Regions from separate parts of the Enterobacter cloacae complex sp. 385G4 genome, predicted to be linked through region 2. Evidence: predicted binding sites of a transcription regulator. Region 2 holds the regulator's gene; each other region holds the start of a gene.

Region 1 (5,352 bases), on a different contig from region 2:
GACGCCAGGGTTTGAAGATGACGACCAGTATCGCCGTTCCCAGCACGATACGCAGGGCTGTTACCCCGGGCGCACCCACCAGTGGAAAAAGCGATTTTGCCAGCGAAGCACCGCTTTGGATGGACAACATGGCAATAAGTATGACGGCTACCGGCAACCAGACCGACGACGTGCGGGAAAACCCAGGCATCCTTTCTCCTGTCAGCTAATGTCAAGTGGAGTAAAGGTTGCAGTGTAAAGGAAATATACAGCTACGGTTGAGACTACGTTGAAAAAAAAGACCCGTGAAATCCGTAAAATGGTTAAGCGCTGGTGGATTTATCACCTGAAAGATTAGGAATAATCTGGATGAATGTAACGGCGCAGACGCGCAATATGGGCGTTTAGTAGGAAAAATCGCATGTGATTTGAAAGAGTTAGCTGAGGTTGGAAACGTTCTGTTACAGGAAAGGCCTCATTAGACATCACGAATCACAAAGAGTTTCGCAAATTTTTTTGATATATTTAAAACTTACGGACTTACTTGAAGCACATTTGAGGTGGTTATGAAAAAAATTGCATGTCTTTCAGCACTGGCCGCTGTACTGGCTGTTTCCGCAGGTACCGCTGTAGCTGCTACTTCTACTGTAACTGGTGGTTACGCTCAGAGCGATATGCAGGGCGTGATGAACAAAACCAACGGTTTCAACCTGAAGTATCGTTACGAGCAGGATAACAACCCGCTGGGCGTGATCGGTTCTTTCACCTACACCGAGAAAGATCGTACTGAAAACGGCGCATACAACAAAGGCCAGTACTACGGTATCACTGCTGGTCCAGCTTACCGTCTGAACGACTGGGCGAGCATCTACGGTGTTGTAGGTGTTGGCTACGGTAAATTCCAGCAGACCGAAAACCAGGGTCTGAACCGCACTGCAAGCAACAGCGACTACGGCTTCTCCTATGGCGCAGGCCTGCAGTTCAACCCAATCCAGGACGTGGCTCTGGACTTCTCCTATGAGCAGAGCCGTATCCGCAACGTTGACGTTGGCACCTGGATCGCGGGCGTAGGTTACCGCTTCTAATCACTTCGGTGAGCTAATAAAAAATCCGCCCAATGTGGCGGATTTTTTTTTAGCTTTTTCCCTCTCCTTGTGGGAGAGGGTCAGGGTGAGGGCATCAGACCGCACGAGACCGCACAGCTTACTTACTCTTAATATCAAAAATATCGGTACCCAGATGGTTATAGTCAACTTTCTGTAACTTGAAGTTGGTAACGTACACTGGGGGCGCTTTCTTGTTGGAGATAAACGGGTAATCATTTTTTATCTCTTTGGCCTTAATCCCCGTCCACTGCGAGAAGAACTGCAGGAAATCATTCGCCGAGCGCCGCGCTTTGATAACGCGATGCGTTTTATCATCACTCGACAGCACCATAAACGGCACCTGGAAATTTTGCTGGAACTGGTCGTCGTGCGCCAGATACTGCACTTCTTTGCCACGCTCTTTAAACGCCAGCCCGTGATCAGAGAAATAGACCACAGAGAAGCTTTCGCCCGTATTGCGCAGCTGATCGTAAAGCTTGCTGAGCAGCTCGTCGGTTTGCGTCATGGTATAGAGATAGCAAGAGGTCTCTTTCGACTGCACAAACTCCGCGTATTTACCGCCAGTGCGATCGCAGGCCTGCGGGTGCGATCCCATCAGGTGCAGAACAATCAGCTGCGGCTGGGTGCGCGGGGTAGCAAAGACCTGCGCCGTCATCTTCAGCAGCGCCTCGTCTTTGGTGTTTTTGTCGGCTTCAAAATCGCCGCTCTTCAGGAACTGCACTTCGTCAGCACGCTTAGCAATACTGGCGATGGCGGTGTCGTATTCGCCAATTTGCCCCTGATTGGAGAACCACCAGGTCTGAAAACCGGCGCGGTTGGCCAGCGTGACAAAATTATCCTGAAACTGAGGTTTGCCATCCACCACGCGGTTCAGCGTCAGGCCGAGCGATTTCTGCGTCGAGCCGCTGGCCGCCACATAATCGGTAAACAGGGTGCCGTTGACAGAGCTGGCAAACGGTGTGTTATTCCAGTGCCCGCCGAATGCGCCCAGCGCGTCGCGACGTGCGCTCTCGCCAATCACCACCACATAGGTATGGTATTTCGGCTTAACCGCCAGCACGTTCCAGGTGTCTTTCATATTGGAAAGTTCAGCCATGCGCGCCTGCTCGTCGAGAACCTCTTTATTGTTCACGACGACGTCTTTAACGAAACGGAACACCGGATAGCCCGTATCTTTCAGCTTGAACACGCCGCCCCAGGCCAGGTTTTGCACCGGCGCAACGAAAAACGTCCCCACGCTAAACGCCAGGCACAGAGACTCCATTTTTCCCCATGATCTCTTCGCGTCTGCTTTGCGACGAACCGCGATGACGCCAAGCGCAAAGATAAAGAGGCCGACGACGTAGCTGTACCAGGGGAAGATCGTCAGGATCTCCGTCGACTCTTCCATATTGGTGGAGTGCAGCGCCAGCAGGGTGTTGAAGTTTGGCGCGCCGTAGGCCTGGCCAAACGGGAAATACATCGCAGCAATCAGCGAACAGACCCCTACCAACGCTTTCTGCACGCGCGGGGCCGCTCGCCACAGCACATGCAGGATGCAGGTGAAAGCCACTGCATAAAGCAGGCTGAAGGGATAGCCGAGCGCAAAGTTAATCAGCAGCGACTGCAAAAAGTAAAATCCCGTCCACGGGCTTAAGGCCCGGCTGCGGGTAACGATGGTATCTATCAGGGTTACATTCATAGGTCACTATCACAAAAACGCCATGTGCTCACCCTGGCGCCAAGGGTCAAAGCCTGCCGGACAGTGCGTGGAAAGGGAATGAGAGGTCCGCTTCAGCGAGCCGCAAATTGTGCAGGGCTGCAAGAAGATAGTGCGAGCGTGAATTAAGGTCAACAGTTGCTAAACAGATGTTTTGCGAAGGGGGCTGCAAATCCGCAAAAATTATCGGGAATTGGTCAGTTTACAGCGGAAGTGTGACAGAAAAATGAAGCGGCGTACCGCAACGCCGCTTAGTGGGAAGGTTTGTCGTCCTGATGCGGTTTGTTGTTAAACATATCGCACAGCATGTTCAACAGCATTAAGCGCACTTTAAAAGGAGAGTGGGTAAACACGGTCATGCACCTCTTGAATTCGTTCATGAGACCTCCTGATGTTTGATCCCTTCGATCCGTGAAGGGTGACTGCATTACATACAGATATAGCACAGGCTATATTGTATAGCTATGGCTATTTCGTTAATTTTTTGTGCTTGTGGAGGGATGGTTTACAATGTGCGCTCTCGATACCGGGCGCTGGAAGCGTCACCCCAATGAGGAAGTACAATGAACCGTCGCGCAGGTAAGCCAACCATTAAAAAAACGACGCAACTGGTGAATGTTGAAGAACATGTCGAAGGTTTTCGCCAGGTCCGTGAAGCGCACCGGCGTGAACTGATTGATGATTATGTTGAACTGATTTCCGATCTGATCCGCGAGGTTGGGGAAGCGCGTCAGGTCGATATGGCCGCCAGGCTCGGGGTTTCGCAGCCGACGGTCGCTAAAATGTTAAAACGTCTGGCCTCGGTAGGCCTGATCGAAATGATCCCCTGGCGCGGCGTGTTTCTGACGCCGGAAGGGGAGAAGCTTGCGCAGGAGAGCCGCGAGCGCCATCAGCTCGTCGAGAACTTTTTGCTGGTGCTGGGCGTCAGCCCGGAAATTGCCCGTCGGGATGCGGAAGGAATGGAGCACCACGTTAGCGAAGAGACGCTGGTGAAGTTTCGCGAATTTACCCTTAAATATGGTCCCTCCGCTGAATGAAAATCCCTGGACTGCAGGCCCTGTCACGCGATCGTTTCTTCCATCTCTTATTAATCATTGGCGCCGGGTTAAGCCTGTTTGTGCCGTTTGCGCCACAGGCCTGGTCTGCGGCGATTGACTGGCGCACCATCATCACCCTGAGCGGGTTAATGATGCTGACCAAAGGGGTCGAGCTGAGCGGCTATTTTGACGTCCTGGGGCGCAAAATGGTGCGCCGTTTTGCCACCGAGCGCAGGCTGGCCCTGTTTATGGTATTCTCCGCCGCGGTGCTGTCGACGTTTCTGACCAACGATGTGGCGCTGTTTATCATCGTACCCCTCACGCTCACCCTGCGTAAGCTTTGCGAGATCCCGGTCAGCAGACTGATCATCTTTGAAGCGCTCGCCGTTAACGCCGGTTCTCTGTTGACGCCCATCGGCAACCCGCAAAATATTCTTCTCTGGGGACGTTCCGGTCTGTCATTCGCCGCCTTTACCTGGCAGATGGCGCCTCTGGCGCTGGTGATGATGTTGTCGCTGCTGGCGGTCTGCTGGCTCGCGTTTCCGGATAAAAAGCTGCAATACCATAGCGGGACCACGGGCCCGCAGTGGCAGCCGCGGCTGGTCTGGAGCTGCCTCGGGCTGTATATCGTCTTTCTGTTCGCCCTGGAGCTGAGGTATGAGCTGGCGGGCGTCCTGCTCGTCGCCGCGGGCTTTGTCGTGCTGGCGCGGCGCGTGCTGGTGAGCGTGGACTGGACGCTGCTGCTGGTCTTTATGGCGATGTTCATCGACGTGCATCTGCTTATTCAGCTTCCCGTGCTGCAAAACGTTCTGCACAGCGTCAGCACGCTGTCGCAGCCGGGGCTGTGGCTGACGGCGATTGGCCTGTCGCAGTTTATCAGCAACGTGCCTGCCACCATTCTGCTGCTTAACTACGTTCCGCCGGACACGCTACTGGCCTGGGCGGTGAACATCGGTGGGTTTGGGCTGCTGCCCGGCTCCCTGGCAAACCTGATCGCCCTGCGCATGGCCAATGACCGTCGCATCTGGTGGCGCTTCCACCTCTGGTCGATCCCGATGCTGCTCTGGGCTGCGGCGATCGGTTTCGGACTATTCCTTCTCATATAGTGCGCAATTTGTCAGTTTTTCCTGGCAAATGTATAGCAACGTCCTAGCTTTAGTGAACGGCATAGTGTGATGCCGCTCACTGACAGGACCGTTGCTGAATTATGGCAGAAGAACAAAATCCACCTGCTGACGAGCAGGATAAAAACAATAACGAGCGTAAACGCCCGGGCAAAAAACCGTTAATTATCCTTGGCATCGTGGTCATCGTGATGGTGATCGTGGCGCTGGTCTGGTGGTTTTTAACCCGCAACGAAGAGACCACCGACGACGCCTTTACCGACGGCGACGTGGTGACCATTGCCCCCAAAACGGCGGGCTACGTTACCGAGCTTCGCGTGCGGGATAACCAGCGCGTGAAGAAAGGGGATGTGCTGGTGGTGATCGATCCTCGCGATACCACCGCCCAGCGCGATCAGGCTCAGGCT
Region 2 (5,352 bases):
ACAGCGGACCAACGGCCAGATAGCAGACGGTAGCCAGCAGAACGCCAGCCACTTTGCCAATCGGGGTGCTAAGGCTATCCACGCCGCCACCGACTTTCGCCAGTGCGATAACGGTCAGTACCGGCAGGCCCACGGCAGTAATCAGGAAACCGAACGCGGCTGTCCAGACGTGTTCACCCGCCTGTAAGCCAACCATTGGAGGGAAAATGATGTTGCCTGCGCCAACGAACAGCGCAAATGTCATAAAGCCCAGCGCGATAATGTCACGCGATTTTAAGTGATGGGTCATAAAACCTTACTGCCTGTGGATGTGGTGTTGAAAACGTTGAGATTTTTCGATTTCCCTGACGGGACGACACAGCCGAAAATTTGCTCAATTTCAGCGGGAAATGCTCCCGTCCTGGCGTGGAGAAGAATAGTTTTTCGATTTACCACGCAAATACAGTCGGTCTGACAGTATCTGGGGGGCAATTTAAACGCTTATAACGTTTAAAGGCAAGGAGGGATCGTAAAACCAGAAGAATATGCCAGTATGAAAACGCACACCAGAACAATGCGCTAATTATAGGAAAAACCCATGGCTAATCATGCGAACAAAAAACAGCCAACCGTATAAAATTCACACGCGTTTCGCTTGACTGCAAAGCAAACGGGCCAGCGATGGCTGACCCATGGAAAGGTAAAATGACACGCCTGCCGTCAGGCGCTCTTTTTGGCAATTAATCGTTCCGGGATAACGAAACTAAAGCGGGTTCCCTTACCCAGGGCACTCTGAATATCGAGACGGCTTTCATGGTGATTCACCGCGTGTTTCACAATCGCCAGCCCCAGGCCGCTTCCGCCCGTCTGCCGCGATCGCGCTTTATCCACCCGGTAGAAGCGCTCGGTCAGGCGCGGAATATGCTCCGGGGCGATCCCCGGCCCGTTATCCTCAACGCTAAACTCGGCGCCTGCCGGCGTATGCTGCCAGCGCACCACGATATCCGTTCCTTCCGGCGTATGGTTTACCGCGTTGTACACCAGGTTGGAGATGGCGCTACGCAGTTCATCCTCGCTGCCCAGCACCTTCAGCGTGTTGTCGACGTCAAAGGTCAGCTGATGTTTTTTATGGCTTAACGTCTGCGCTTCACGCTCGACGACGCGCAGCATCATTGGCACATCAATGGTGTCATTCAGCGCAAGAGAAGGCGCCGCTTCAATCTTTGACAGCGTCAGCAGCTGCTTCACCAGCCCTTCCATACGGTGCGTTTGCTCGCGCATCGTATGCAGCGCTTTTTCACGCGGCGCGCCTTCCAGGGTTTGCTCCTGCATCATCTCCAGGTAGCCCTGCAGCACGGTCAATGGGGTTCGCAGCTCATGGCTGACGTTGGCGAAGAAGTTACGACGCGCCCCTTCCAGCTGATGCATCTGGGTCACGTCGCGCGCCACCATCAGCCACTGGCGATCGCTGTAGGGCATCACGCGGATTTCCAGATGGCGACCGTTATTCAGCTTCAGATTGTGGGGACGGGTGAAATCACGCTTTTTCAGATACAGCGTGAACTCGGGATAACGCAGAAGGTTAAGGATGTTCTGACCATTGTCGTCCGGCCAGCGCAGGCCCAGCAGCTGTTGCGCAAGCCCGTTACACCAGAAAATAGTTCCTTCTTCTGTCGTCAGGATCACCGCATCCGGCAGCGACTCTGCGCCGCTGCGAAAGCGTTTGATCAGGCTTCCCAGCTCGCGGCGACGCTTTTTATTACGCATCTGCATCTGGTGCAGGCCGTACAGCAGCGGCTCCCAGCTGCCGCTTCCCGGCGGCGGGGTCATACTGCGGTCCACCCACAGCCACCAGGAGAGACGCAGCAGGTTCCAGAAATGCCAGGCTAACAGCCCGGTGACCGCCGCCAGCAGAAACCACGGCAGATGCCCAAGTAAGGCCCCCAGAAGAAGGGCCGGAATACAGCATAAGATCAGTTCAAAGACGAGCCTTTTCCATGACAGACGTTCCAGCACGCGTCACACTCCTGTCATTATTCAGAAACGGGTCGAGAAACGATAACCCGTACCGCGGACCGTCTGTACCATACGATCGTGGCCGCTCAGTTCCAGCGCTTTTCGCAGGCGGCGGATATGTACGTCAACCGTCCGGTCTTCGACATACACGTTAGTTCCCCAGACGTTATTCAGCAACTGCTCGCGGCTGTAAACGCGTTCCGGATGGGTCATAAAGAAGTGCAGGAGTTTAAATTCGGTAGGCCCCATGTCGAGGGGATTTTCGCCGGTCATCACGCGGTGTGACGTTGGGTCAAGGCTGAGGCCCTGCATCTCGATCACCTCTTCGACCGCCATCGGGGAAATACGGCGCATGACGGCCTTAATGCGGGCAACCAGCTCTTTCGGGGAGAAAGGCTTGGTAATGTAATCGTCCGCGCCGGTCTCCAGACCGCGCACGCGATCCTCTTCCTCTCCGCGCGCCGTGAGCATCACCACCGGGATGTCGCGGGTCAGCGCTTCACGCTTCAGATGTTTGATAAACTGCAGTCCGGAGCCGCCGGGCAACATCCAGTCAAGCAGAATCAGATCGGGCCAGGGTTCATTCAGCTGGTTCACCGCGCTGTCATAATCTTCCGCTTCAACCGGCTGGAAGCCATTTTGTTCGAGCACGAAGCACACCATTTCACGAATTGGAGCTTCATCTTCTACGACCAGAATACGTCTCGCCATACTTTGCCCTGTCTTATCTTATTTAAGTTACAAGTTTGTAATGCGGCGCCATTATGCGTCAGATTTATGACAGATTTATGAAAAACAGTACCACTATAAATGGCAAACTGTTGTTTTATTACAGCGGTTATTTTCCTCTCCCTGACAGTTTATAATCGCCCGCATCGTTTTTCGCCACGGATCTCCTATGCGCATACTTCACACCTCGGACTGGCATCTGGGTCAAAATTTTTACAGCAAAAGCCGTGCGGCTGAACATGAAGCGTTCCTGAACTGGCTGCTGGAAACGGCCCGGACGCATGAGGTGGACGCGATTATCGTGGCGGGAGATATTTTTGATACCGGCTCGCCGCCGAGCTATGCGCGTGAGCTGTACAACCGCTTCGTGGTGAATCTGCAGCAAACCGGCTGTCATCTGGTGATTGTCGCCGGCAACCATGATTCCGTCGCGACGCTCTATGAATCCCGCGACATCCTGGCATTTCTCAATACCACCGTCGTCGCCAGCGCAGGGCACGCCCCGCAGATCCTGAAAAAGCGCGACGGGTCGCCGGGCGCGGTACTGTGTCCGATTCCCTTTTTACGTCCGCGCGACATCGTGCAAAGCCAGGCGGGACTGTCGGGCGCGGAAAAGCAGCGGCATTTATTGCAGGCCATCACCGACTACTATCACCAGCAGCACGCGGAAGCCTGTGCCCTGCGCGGTGAACAGGCCATTCCGATCATTGCCACCGGGCACCTCACCACCGTCGGGGCCAGCAAAAGTGACGCGGTCCGCGAGATCTATATCGGTACGCTGGACGCCTTTCCGGCGCAAAACTTCCCGCCCGCGGACTACATCGCGCTCGGGCACATTCACCGCGCCCAGGTCATCGGCGGCTGCGAGCATATCCGCTACTGTGGCTCCCCTATTTCGCTCAGCTTCGATGAAACCGGAAAAGCCAAATCCGTGCATCTGGTGAGCTTTGATGAGGGCAAACTCAGCGCCGTCGAGACGCTGGAAGTGCCGGTCACCCAGCCGCTGGCGGTGCTGAAGGGCGATCTGGCTGCCATCACCGCCCAGCTTGAGCAGTGGCGCGGCGCTGAGCTTAACCCGCCCGTCTGGCTGGATATTGAAATCACCACCGATGACTACCTGCACGATATGCAGCGGAAAATTCAGGCGCTGACCGAAGAGTTGCCGGTTGAGGTGCTGCTGGTGCGCCGCAGCCGCGAGCAGCGCGAGAAAATTCTGCTCGGCGCCCAGCGCGAAACGCTTAGCGAACTGCGCGTAGAAGAGGTGTTCGAGCGCCGACTGTCGCAGGAAGAGATCGATGATGCGAAGCGCGTCAGGCTCAACGAGCTGTTCAGCCATACTCTGCACGCCCTCAATGACGAGGAAGAAAACGCATGAAAATTCTGAGCCTGCGCCTGAAAAATCTCAACTCCCTCAAGGGCGAGTGGAAAATTGACTTCACCGCGGAGCCTTTTGCCAGCAACGGTCTGTTTGCCATCACTGGCGCAACCGGCGCGGGTAAAACCACCCTGCTCGATGCCATCTGCCTGGCGCTCTACCACGAAACCCCGCGCCTGAATAAGGTCTCTCAGGCGCAAAACGATCTGATGACGCGCGATACCGCCGAGTGCCTGGCGGAAGTGGAATTTGAGGTGAAAGGCGTTGCCTATCGCGCCTTCTGGAGCCAGAACCGGGCGCGCAACCAGCCGGACGGGAACTTGCAGGCACCGCGCGTGGAGCTGGCCCGCTGCGAGGATGGCAAGATTCTGGCCGATAAGGTGTCGGATAAACTGGAGCAAACCGCGGCGCTCACCGGGCTGGACTACGGCCGTTTTACCCGCTCAATGCTGCTCTCGCAGGGGCAATTTGCCGCCTTCCTCAATGCCAAACCGGCCGACCGAGCAGAACTGCTGGAAGAACTCACCGGCACCGAAATCTACGGCCAGATTTCCGCGATGGTGTTTGAGAAACACAAAGCCGCCCGCAGCGTGCTGGAAAAATGCGAGGCGCAGGCGGCGGGCGTCGTGCTGCTCAGCGAAGAACAACAGCAGCAGTTGCAGCAAAGTTTGCAGGCACTTACTGACGAAGAGAAAACCCTGCTGGCCCAGCAGCAAAGCCAACAGAAAGATTTTCAGTGGCTTACGCGTCATGACGAGCTCGTGCGGGAGCAGCAGCGCGTTACCGCCCTGCAGCAGCAGGCGCAACAGGCGCAGGCGAACGCGGCGCCGGAACTGGCAAAACTCCAGCTTGCCCAGCCCGCCGCCCAGCTTCGTCCGCTCTGGGAGCATCAGCAGGAGCAAACCGCACGTCTGACGCAAACCCAGCAGCGAATTAACGAAGTAAATACTCGCTTACAGACCAAAACTGCACTGCGCGCGCGGATCCGCAATACCGCCCTGCGTACCCATGAGCGGCTACAGGCCGAACTGACGGCGCTGGGACAGTGGCTGGCGGAGAATGAGCGTTATCGCCTGCTGGGCCAGGAAATTGCCGGCTGGCGCGCCCAGTTCTCACAGCTAAATCGTGACAAAAGTCAGCTCGTCGCGCTTGCTGCGCGGATGACTGAGCTACGTCAGAAGCTGGCTGAGATGCCGGAAAATACGCTGACGCTGACGGCGGATGAGGTCTGCGCGGCCATGGAGCAGCAGTCC
Region 3 (5,352 bases), on a different contig from region 2:
TAATCAGGACGAGGAGATTACACGCGTCCTTGATTGGGTCACAGAGCAGCGTCAGCAGGGGGTTTCATGGTCGGAAATCGCCATACTGTGCCCCTCCACCTACAGCATTTCAGGTATGCTCGGACCACGGCTCGAAGCCCGCAAGATCCCCTACCAGATGATTGTCTCCAGCGATGATAAAAAGCACTGGTCACCGCAGAATGATTTCCTCTGCGTCATGCCGCTGCCCAGCAGTAAAGGTCTTGAATTTCACTCAGTCGCCATTATGGATGCGGCAAAGGAAAGGGACAGTGAAGATCTGAGTGACGATATCAAGCGCCTTTACGTCGGTTTTACCCGCGCACGACAGAATCTTCTGGTGACAATGCACGGAACCGGAAGCCTGCGAGATCATCTGGTCGAGACCTGGGAAAAGAGCGTTAAAACGATCTAGCTGCTCCGCGTTGATAAATATCTGCACCGAACAATCCCCTCTCCCCTAAGGGGAGAGGGTTAGGATGAGGGGTAAAATTATTTCAACGCCTCCGGCAGCGTCACAATCCACAGCTCGCTCTCTGACTCCGGCTTCTTCAGCGGCTTCACGCTGAGCGTGGTTTCCACCGGTTTATCGTCCAGCGTCAGCTTGCCTTCCTCGTTAACCCGATAGTCCTTGAGCTTTTTGCCCTCGACCGGATGCTGAATCGCCACCTTCACGCCAAAGTCGTTATCGTTCGCCACCGCAAGCCGTTTGCCGTCGATCAGCGCCAGCCCTTCGGCCTTCTCCTGCTTCCAGCCCAGCGCGCGCAGATCGACGACCTGCGTTTTTGCAGCAAGGGTAATGCCGCGCTGTGCCAGGGTTTTCTCATCATCAAACTCCGGGTACTCGCCCGGCTTGTCGAAAGCGGTCAGGTCGCTCGCCTTGCTGAGATCCACCTTGTAGATAAGGTTACGCATCGCGTCATTTTTATCCTCACCCTGTTCAATCAGCAGGATGTGCTGGTCGTCCAGCGCCACGATGTCGCCGATTTTGGCGTCGCTGTTTTTGCTGTAGGCCGCGCTGTCGATGGGGTAGCCGTACATCGCCGTTTTCCCGGTCGCCGGGTCGAAGCTGACCAGACGCGTAAACAGCGCCTGCTTTTTGCTCTTACCGTCGATATCCAGCGTGCTTTGCACGGCGGCGATAATCCGCCCGTCCGGCATCCGGGTCAGGCCTTCAAAGCCCCGGTTCGGCTGGCGCCATTTGATAACGTTTGGCAGACCGCCCGCGATGGATTTTTCCCCTTCCGCCGCCTGCGGCCCGTGGATCGCCAGAATTTTCCCTTTGCTGTCGACGTTAATCAGGAACGGGCCATACTCGTCGCACAGCCAGAAACCGCCCTTGCCGTCCGGGGTGATGCCTTCCGTGTCCAGCCCGCGGTTGTCACCCTTCAGAATTTTAAGGGTATCGCTGAACGCCACCTCATTGGTGGCTCCAATCACGCCGCTTTGCAGCGGCAGGCCGTTAATCTCGCCTTTATCATCATGCAGCGGGCGGGCATCCGTTGTCTCCGCTTTGCCGTTCTGAACGCGGATGGTCATCAGCAGCGGCGCGAAATCCGGCGTGACAAAAATTTTGGCTTCGTTTTTACCCATTTTGGGCGCATCGGCGTTAGGACCGCGATCGGTCACGGTCGCGAAGGTCAGAGCATCGCCCTGCTTGCCCGTAAACAGCAGGCCGGAGCCAATCCCTACCGGGAGTCCATTCGGAAACGCACCGGCAAACGCGCCGCTGTATTTCACGTGTGAGCCGTCAGGGAAGCTGACAACATAGCGCTCAGCCGTGGGCTGCGCCGCCAGGCCAGAGAAAGAGAGCATACAGCCGATAAGCACAGGAATGATTTTTCTTTTCATATTGTTAGCATCCGGAAAGTGAAGCCCACAACGTAATGAACAAACGTGTCAGAAAAATGACATGGAAAGGAAACGTGGCCGGACATCTGAACGAATAATGACCATAAAAATGTAAAAATTTGTTTTTTTTATGTGATTTTAGAAATGGAATTGGAAATTATTAGAAGCGCAATTAATGCATATCAAATCACTATCCCTGCCTCGTTCAGATTTCGTTTAGTCAAAAAATTAAACTGTTCCTCAACACCTGAAATTTGCGCGTTGACACACCGACAACCCAACTTAAGCGTTACAAATAAAGATAAAAGAATTAACAATTACAGCATGAAAAGTCGATTTGCATCACATTTGCAGTCATAAACATCGCTTGTTAAGGTGCCCCCAGATTAATTTGATGATGAGGCACGAAACATGAAAAAACTGAACATTCTTCTTCTTTCTGCACTGACCGCCATTTCGGGTTCCGCACTGGCAATGGGCGGCAGCATTGAGCAGGGTAAAAACTTTACCAACCTCAACCTGGAAATGGGCAAATCCTCATCCGGTGTTTATCTCGAAAGTAACTGGCTGAAAAACACCGACGACGGTACCCAGACTGGTGGCGTGGGTGCAGGCTACAACCTGGAAGTGGGCCCGGTGATGCTGAATGCGGGCGCAAAAGCCATCTACATCGGCCCGAAAAAAGGCGATAACGGCGTGGCCTTCCCGATTGGCGGCGGCGTAAACGTTGCGCTGACCGACAGCATCCACGTCTATGGCGAAGGCTATGCGGCACCAGAAGGCCTGAACAATAGCGTGAAAAACTACGTTGAAGCTAACGGCGGCGTAAGCTGGACCCCAATCAAACCGGTTACGCTGAAAGTAGGCTACCGCCACGTGAGCGTTGACGGTAAAGATGGTCGTCCAAACCACACCCTGATTGATGGCGCATATGTCGGCGGTGGAGTTAGCTTCTGATGAAACACCGCATTACCGCGCTTTGCGTTCTGAGCCTCACGCTGATGCTCACCGGCTGCGTCCAGTACAAATGGGTAAAACCGGGCGTGAGCGACGCTGAAATGAATAAAAAGCTCACGGAATGCGAAGCGCAGGCCCTGATCGATCTGCCTCCGGATAACGTAGTGACCGGTTCGAGCTCGGAAAAAACGGATAAAAAGAACAAGAAAAAGGATATTTCCACGAGCTACACGGTTGAAGACGCGAATGAATATCGCCGGGATACGTTAGTCGACAGCTGCATGTTCAAAAGCGGCTGGGACAAGATCGAAGTACAGTAATCAACTGAAAAAACCTGCCAACCGGCAGGTTTTTTATTACCTCTTACTTACGCACCACCACCAGCTTCTGGTTCACAAACTCTTTGATCCCCAGATCCGACAGCTCGCGTCCGTAGCCGGAACGCTTCACGCCGCCGAACGGCAGCTCCGGCGCGGTATCGGTGAGCCAGTTGATGTACACCATCCCGGTCTCGATCCGCGACGCCATTTTCTTCGCGCGCTCGATGTCCTGGCTGAACACCGCCCCGCCCAGGCCGTAGTGGGAGTCGTTCGCCAGCGCGACCGCCTCGTCGTCGTTTTTCACCACGTACATCTGCGCAACCGGGCCGAAGAACTCTTCGAAGTACGCCGGGTTATCGCGGGAGATATTCGTCAGGATCGTCGGTTCGAAGAAGCTCCCGTCGCGCTGCACCGGCTTGCCGCCAAAGTGCAGCGTGGCACCGTTTTTCACCGCCTCGTTAACCTGTTTGGTCAGCGTTTCCAGCGCATCTTTAGAAGAGAGCGGCCCCAGCGTGGTGCTCTCGTCCAGCGGATCGCCAATCTTCACCTGCTTAAACGCCTCGGTAAATTTGCTCAGGAAGGCATCCGCAATCTTTTCATGCAGGATAAAGCGCTTCGCCGCGGTACAGACCTGCCCGGCGTTGTTGAGCCGCGCATTCACGCCAATCTTAACCGCTTTATCCAGGTCCGCGTCGTCCAGCACCACGAAGACGTCGTTACCGCCCAGTTCGAGGGTCGATTTCTTAATGTGCTTCGCCGCCTGCGCGGCCACCACGCTGCCCGCCTTTTCGGAGCCGGTTAGCGCTGCGCCCTGCACGCGATCGTCTGCGATGATATTCGCCACCTGTTCGGACGAGATAAACAGGTTCGTCCACGCCCCTTCCGGCGCGCCCGCCTCGCGCACCAGATGCGCAAAGGTCTCGGCGCAGTGCGGCACGATGCTGGCATGCTTGGCGATAACGGGGTTACCCGCCGCCAGGTTTGGTGCCAGGACGCGCATCAGCTGGTAGTACGGGAAGTTCCACGGCTCGACGGCCATCAGCACGCCGATGGGGTGATGCTCCACCCACGCTTCCCCAAGTTCAGAGTCGTACTTCACCGGGGCGAGGAACTGCTTCGCGTTGTCGGCGTAGTAGCGGGCGATCTGCGCGCAAAGCTTCACCTCGCCGCGGCTCTGTTCGATGAGCTTACCCATCTCCTGGCTGGCGATTTTGGCCAGATCCTCCACGCGCTCGTCGATCAGGTCGGCAAGCTTATGCAGCACCGGCAGGCGCTGGCTGATGTCGCCTTTCGCCCATTCCGAATGGTAAAGCGCATCGGCCGCCTTCAGCGCCGCTTCGATATCCGCGTCGGTATGTGAGGGGTATTCTTTGATGAGCTGGTTAGTGGCAGGGTTTACTGTCTGATAAGCCATGTCGAATCTCCTTGTTTTACCGCTTAGGGTATTAAGAGTAGTCAACATGACTGGCTGTGGACGTAAAGTTGGGTATATCCGGAAGGTTCTGAGTTAAGCAGTGCCGGACGGTTCGCTGACGTGGTATAAAAAACGTCCAGAAGGAGTTTCCATGACCGATACCCGACACGTTCGCCAGACTTTTCACCGCGCCAGGGGCCTTGAGCTGCGCAGCACCTGGCAAAGCACGCGGGCGTACAAACGCCACTGTCACCCTCAACTCTCCATCGGCGCGATTGTTGAGGGCCAGACCTGCTGCGTGTGCCATGACCAAGAGTACATTCTTCATCCCGGGGACCTCATTGCGATCCCGGCTTATGCGCCGCACAGTTGCAACCCCGTCGACGGGCAGCCGCGCAGCTACCATATGCTCTATATCGACACCGATCTTCCTCTGGCGCTACAGGTGATTCGTAACCCTGCCCTGTTTGCCCATTACCTGGACGTCGTTAAGACAATGTCTCCAGCGTCCGTGGAGGCGCTGCTTTCTGCCCTTCCCCGCTGCGCGGATAACGCAGACGCGCTTCGCCCAACCAGCCAGCATGTGCGGCAGGCGTTTCTTGCCGACCTGGCCGCACCGCCTTCGCTTGACGAACTTGCCCAACGCTTCTCGCTGCGCAAGGAGACGCTGATCCGTACCTTCCGGCAGGACACCGGCCTGACGCCGGGCAGCTTCCTCAACATCTCCCGCGTGGAGTTCGCCAAAGCGCGGCTACGTGCCGGGGACGACATCGCCGACGTCGGCTACCAGAG
Region 4 (5,352 bases), 140 kb from region 2:
GGTCGCCAACGACGCGGGCGTTCAGTTTGTGCAGGGTTACGGCAACAGCGCGGAAACCTTCCGCATTCGCGGCCTGAAGTTTGACGGCGACGACATGACCTTCGGTGGCCTCTCCGGCGTGCTGCCGCGTCAGGTGGTGGATGCCCAGATGGTTGACCGCATTGAGATCTTCAAAGGGGCCAACTCCCTGATGAACGGCGCGGCAAGCTCGGGCGTGGGCGGGATGATTAACCTTGAGCCAAAGCATGCCGGGGAAACGCCGCAGGCGAAAGTGGGCGTGGACTACACCTCGGATTCCCAGATTGGCACCACGCTGGATGCGGGGCGTCGCTTTGGCGATAACGACCAGTTCGGCGCGCGCGTGAACCTCGTGCATCGTGAAGGCGAAACCGGCGTACCGAACGACCGCCGCCGCACCACGCTGCTCTCCACCGGCCTGGACTACAAAGGCGACCGCTTCCGCACCTCGCTGGATCTGGGCTATCAGAAGAAAACCTTCCACGGCAGCCCGACCAGCGTCAACATCTCGGCGGTGGACTTCGTGCCTGAACCGCCGAAGAACGATCGTAACTTCTCGCAGAAGTGGGCCTACAGCGATATCGAAAACGAGTTCGGGATGTGGCGCAGCGAGTACGACATCACCGACAGCTGGACCGCCTATACCGGCCTCGGCGCGCAGCACGCGCACGAAGAGGGGATCTACAGCGCGCCGAAGCTGGTGGACAAGAGCGGTAACGCAACGGTCAGCCGTCTGGATACCAACCGCATCAGCGATTCCGTCAGCGGGATGGCGGGCATTCGCGGCAACTTCAACACCGGCTTCGTCTCGCACAAGGTCAACGTCGGGTACTCCGCAATGACCAAAAACGAAAAAATCGCGTGGAAAATGTCGGCGGCGAAGGATAACCCGACCACCAACATCTACCACAACACCGGCGTGGATATGCCGGACAGCACCAACTTCAACGGCTCCGGCGGTAAATACAGCGATCCGCTGACCAGCGGGCGCACCCGCACCCAGGGCTGGCTGCTGAGCGATACCCTGGGCGTGCTTGATGACAAGCTGCTGTTCACCGCAGGCGCGCGCCATCAGAAAGTGGTCGTTCGCGGGTATAACAAAATTACCGGCGCAGAGAACGACGCGGACGGCTTCGACGGCAGCCGCTGGATGCCAACCTACGGCGTGGTTTACAAACCGTGGGAAGAAATTTCCCTCTACGCCAACCACACCGAAGCGCTGCAGCCGGGCAAAACCGCACCTAACACCGCCACCAACTACGGCCAGAGCACCGGCATCGTTCACTCTAAGCAGAACGAAGTGGGCGTGAAGGCGGACTTCGGGCGCGTGGGCGGCTCTCTGGCGCTGTTTGAGATTAAAATGCCCTCGGCGATCCTCGATGCTAACAATCACTACGGCCTGGATGCGGAGCAGCGTAACCGTGGCGTGGAGCTGAACGTCTTCGGCGAGCCGATGCTCGGGATGCGTCTGAACGCCAGTGCCACCTGGCTGCAGGCGGAGCTAACCAAAACCAAAAACGGCGTGAACCAGGGCAACGATGCGATCGGTATTCCGAACTTCTACGCCGTGCTGGGCGCGGAGTACGACATCAAGCCGGTTGACGGCCTGACAGCGACCGCGCGCGTGAACCACTCCGGCACGCAGTATGCCGATCTCGCGAACAGCAAAAAGCTGGATAGCTACACCACGCTGGATCTGGGCATGCGCTATCGCTTCGCGGTGAACCACAACGCAAACCAGATGACCGTGCGCGCGGGCATCGACAACGTGACCAATGAGAACTACTGGGCCAGCGTGGACGATTCCGGTACCTACATCACTCAGGGCGAACCGCGTACCTTTAAGGTCTCGGTTGGCTACGAGTTCTAAGCGTTCCACCTCGTTATCCGGGGCACGGATGCCCCCATCCTTCCGTCATCGTGTTATAAAATTGTAATAAAAGCTTCTTACACTGGTCGCCAACTCTTTACCTCTTGGCCAATGACAGGAAGCCGCTATGGGCAGACCCCTCAAATCCGTTTTTAAAAAAGAACATCGCGACGACATCGCTAACCGCAGCGCAAACCCGGTATTCTCCGAGGTGGCGGAGGTGTTCCTCTCCCGCCGCCGTTTTCTCCAGATGGGGGCCGTTGCGGGGGCCGCCGTATCATTCCCGTTTCTGATCAAACCTGAGAACGCCATTGCCGCGGTATCGAAGCCTTCCGCGCTGGCAAAAGCGGTTTCCCTGGGCTTTACCAGCATCGACGTCTCCACCGAAGATACGGTCAGGGTGCCGGAAGGCTATATTGCCCGCCCGTTCTATCGCTGGGGTGACCCGACGGGGATCAAAAACAACATGCCGGCCTTTAAGCCGGACGCCAGCAACACCACGGACGAACAGGCCGTGCAGGCGGGCATGCACCACGACGGCATGGCGTGGTTTAGCCTGCCGCAGGGGGAGCAAAACCCGGAGCATGGCCTGCTGGCGATGAACCATGAATACATCGACAACGGGATGCTGTTTACCGACGGTACGGCGAACTGGAGCCTCGACAAGGCCCGCAAGGGGCAGAACGCGATGGGCGTCTCGGTGGTGGAAGTGAAAAAAGCGGGCAGCGACTGGCAGGTGGTACGCCCGTCTTCATATGCCCGCCGTATCACCGTCAATACGCCGATGCAGCTTACCGGCCCGGCGCGGCATCAGGACTTAATGAAAACCGCCGCCGACCCGCAGGGGGAACGCGTGCTGGGCACCATGCAAAACTGCGCTAACGGCCACACGCCGTGGGGCACCTATCTCACCTGCGAGGAAAACTGGTCGGATATTTTTGTCAAAAAAGCCGATTTCAATCCGCTGGAAAAACGTTACGGCATCAGCGACAGCGATGAATCCTACCGCTGGAACGAGGTGGACGAGCGGTTCAGCGTGGATAAAACCCCTAACGAACCCAACCGTTTCGGCTGGGTCGTGGAGATCGATCCCTACAACCCCACCTCCACACCGCGCAAGCACACCGCCCTGGGCCGCTTCAAGCATGAGGGGGCAGCCGTCACGCTCGCCGCCGATAACCGCGTGGTGGTCTACATGGGGGACGATCAGAAGTTTGAGTACATCTATAAGTTTGTCTCGGACAAAAAATACGATCCCGCGAACCGTGAAGCCAATATGCAGCTGCTGACCTCCGGCACGCTGTACGTCGCGAGGTTCAACGAGGACGGGAGCGGAGACTGGCTGCCGCTGATCTTCGGGCAAAATGGCCTGGATAAGAGTAAAGGGTTTGAAAGCCAGGGCGATCTGCTGATTAAAACCCGCCTGGCGGCCGACGCGGTGGGGGCGACCAAAATGGATCGCCCCGAATGGATAGCCGTCGATCCGCACGCCAGCGGCAGCGTCTACTGTACGCTCACCAACAACAGCGATCGCGGGAAAGAGGGGAAAGCGCCGGTGGATGCCGCCAACCCGCGCGCCAACAACGTGTTTGGGCATATCATGCACTGGCACGAAGACGGCGCGGACCCTGCTGCCACACGCTTTAAGTGGGATATTCTGGTCATGGCCGGACGCACCGACGGCGACGATCCGAAGGCCAAAGGCTCCATGCAGGGCGCGGCATTCGGCAGTCCGGACGGACTCTCTTTCGATCATCAGGGCGTCCTGTGGATCCAGACCGACGTCTCCTCCAGCACCATCAATAAGAAAGCGTATGAGGGGATGGGCAATAACCAGATGGTGGCGACCATTCCGGGCACCAACGAGTATCGCCGTTTCCTGACCGGGCCGCGCGGGTGTGAGATCACCGGCATTGCGTTTACGCCGGACAACCGCACGCTGTTTATCAACATTCAGCACCCAGGGGAGGGCGGGGATGATATTACCGATCCGGCCAATCCGCGCGCCGTCTCCAACTGGCCGGACGCCAGTCCGAACGGACGCCCGCGATCGTCCACGGTGGTGATCGTGAAAGCGGACGGCGGAATTATCGGGTCGTGACGTTTATCCGCCGGGCGCACGCGCTGGCCCGGCGTTAAGCTTGCTACCACCAGCATGAAGTGTTAAAACGTGCCCCTTCTAAAAAAGAGACAGGGGTAGGGCGTGAAAGACGCGTCATCCGCTTCAGGCCATGGTCGCGCTGAAGCCTCGTCGGATCAGAATCCGACGCTGCAACGTGGTTTGCAAAATCGACATATTCAGTTAATTGCCCTCGGTGGCGCAATCGGTACTGGGCTGTTTCTCGGCATCGGCCCCGCCATTCAGATGGCCGGTCCGGCGGTTCTGCTGGGTTACGCTATCGCCGGGATTATCGCCTTCCTGATCATGCGCCAGCTCGGCGAGATGGTCGTTGAAGAGCCGGTGTCAGGCTCCTTCGCGCACTTTGCCTATAAATACTGGGGCCCGTTCGCAGGCTTCCTCTCCGGCTGGAACTACTGGGTGATGTTCGTGCTGGTGGGGATGGCGGAGCTGACCGCTGCAGGCATCTACATGCAGTACTGGCTGCCGGACGTGCCCACATGGATCTGGGCGGCGGCCTTCTTCATCATCATTAACGCCGTTAACCTCGTCAACGTGCGCCTGTATGGTGAAACCGAGTTCTGGTTTGCGCTGATTAAGGTGCTGGCGATTATCGGCATGATCGGCTTTGGCCTGTGGCTGCTGTTCTCCGGCCACGGCGGCGAGCGGGCCACTATCGACAACCTTTGGCAGCACGGCGGCTTCCTGGCGACTGGCTGGAAAGGGCTTATCCTCTCGTTGGCGGTGATTATGTTCTCCTTCGGCGGTCTGGAGCTGATTGGCATTACCGCGGCCGAAGCGCGCGATCCGCACAAAAGCATTCCGAAAGCGGTCAACCAGGTGGTGTACCGTATTCTGCTGTTCTATATCGGCTCGCTGGTGGTGCTGCTGGCGCTTTACCCGTGGGTGGAAGTGAAGTCCGACAGCAGCCCGTTCGTGATGATTTTCCACGATCTCAACAGCAACGTGGTGGCTTCGGCACTGAACTTTGTCATTCTGGTGGCCTCTTTGTCGGTGTACAACAGCGGGGTCTACTCCAACAGCCGTATGCTGTTTGGCCTCTCCGTACAGGGCAACGCGCCGAAGTTCCTCACCCGCGTGAGTCGTCGCGGCGTGCCGATCAATTCGCTGTTCCTTTCTGGCGCTATCACCTCGCTGGTGGTGCTGATTAACTACCTGCTGCCGAAAGAGGCGTTTGGCCTGCTGATGGCGCTGGTTGTTGCCACGCTGCTGCTGAACTGGATCATGATCTGCCTGGCGCACCTGCGCTTTCGCGCGGCGATGCGCCGCAAAGGGCGCGAAACGCAGTTTAAGGCGCTGCTCTACCCGGCGGGGAACTACCTCT

Evidence for each region. The regulator PhoB, encoded in region 2, activates phosphate uptake and scavenging genes when phosphate is short. The targets are predictions, from matches to a motif close to CTGTCATAAAACTGNCNNAT.
Region 1: a site for PhoB is predicted at 2,773-2,792, ahead of AC2FAJ_RS09245 (phosphoethanolamine transferase). Genes of this name have one in related genera too.
Region 3: a site for PhoB is predicted at 1,915-1,934, ahead of AC2FAJ_RS11505 (esterase-like activity of phytase family protein). Genes of this name have one in related genera too.
Region 4: a site for PhoB is predicted at 1,939-1,958, ahead of AC2FAJ_RS16980 (PhoX family protein). Genes of this name have one in related genera too.

The regions. Positions count from the first base shown of each region.
Region 1 covers NZ_JBXWDD010000002.1:276,956-282,307, forward strand. Annotated here, with positions in the region: gene rhtA (threonine/homoserine exporter RhtA) at 1-190, opposite strand, end outside; gene ompX (outer membrane protein OmpX) at 546-1,064, shown strand; gene AC2FAJ_RS09245 (phosphoethanolamine transferase) at 1,183-2,766, opposite strand; gene mntS (manganase accumulation protein MntS) at 3,036-3,164, opposite strand; gene mntR (manganese-binding transcriptional regulator MntR) at 3,348-3,821, shown strand; gene AC2FAJ_RS09260 (anion transporter) at 3,818-4,927, shown strand; gene AC2FAJ_RS09265 (HlyD family secretion protein) at 5,029-5,352, shown strand, end outside.
Region 2 covers NZ_JBXWDD010000006.1:91,974-97,325, reverse strand. Annotated here, with positions in the region: gene brnQ (branched-chain amino acid transporter carrier protein BrnQ) at 1-289, opposite strand, end outside; gene phoR (phosphate regulon sensor histidine kinase PhoR) at 700-1,995, opposite strand; gene phoB (phosphate response regulator transcription factor PhoB) at 2,017-2,706, opposite strand; gene sbcD (exonuclease subunit SbcD) at 2,894-4,099, shown strand; gene sbcC (exonuclease subunit SbcC) at 4,096-5,352, shown strand, end outside.
Region 3 covers NZ_JBXWDD010000003.1:205,677-211,028, reverse strand. Annotated here, with positions in the region: gene AC2FAJ_RS11510 (3'-5' exonuclease) at 1-433, shown strand, start outside; gene AC2FAJ_RS11505 (esterase-like activity of phytase family protein) at 511-1,869, opposite strand; gene AC2FAJ_RS11500 (YfaZ family outer membrane protein) at 2,281-2,826, shown strand; gene AC2FAJ_RS11495 (hypothetical protein) at 2,826-3,146, shown strand; gene AC2FAJ_RS11490 (NAD-dependent succinate-semialdehyde dehydrogenase) at 3,190-4,560, opposite strand; gene AC2FAJ_RS11485 (helix-turn-helix transcriptional regulator) at 4,712-5,352, shown strand, end outside.
Region 4 covers NZ_JBXWDD010000006.1:236,659-242,010, forward strand. Annotated here, with positions in the region: gene AC2FAJ_RS16975 (TonB-dependent receptor) at 1-1,888, shown strand, start outside; gene AC2FAJ_RS16980 (PhoX family protein) at 2,016-3,989, shown strand; gene pheP (phenylalanine transporter) at 4,092-5,352, shown strand, end outside.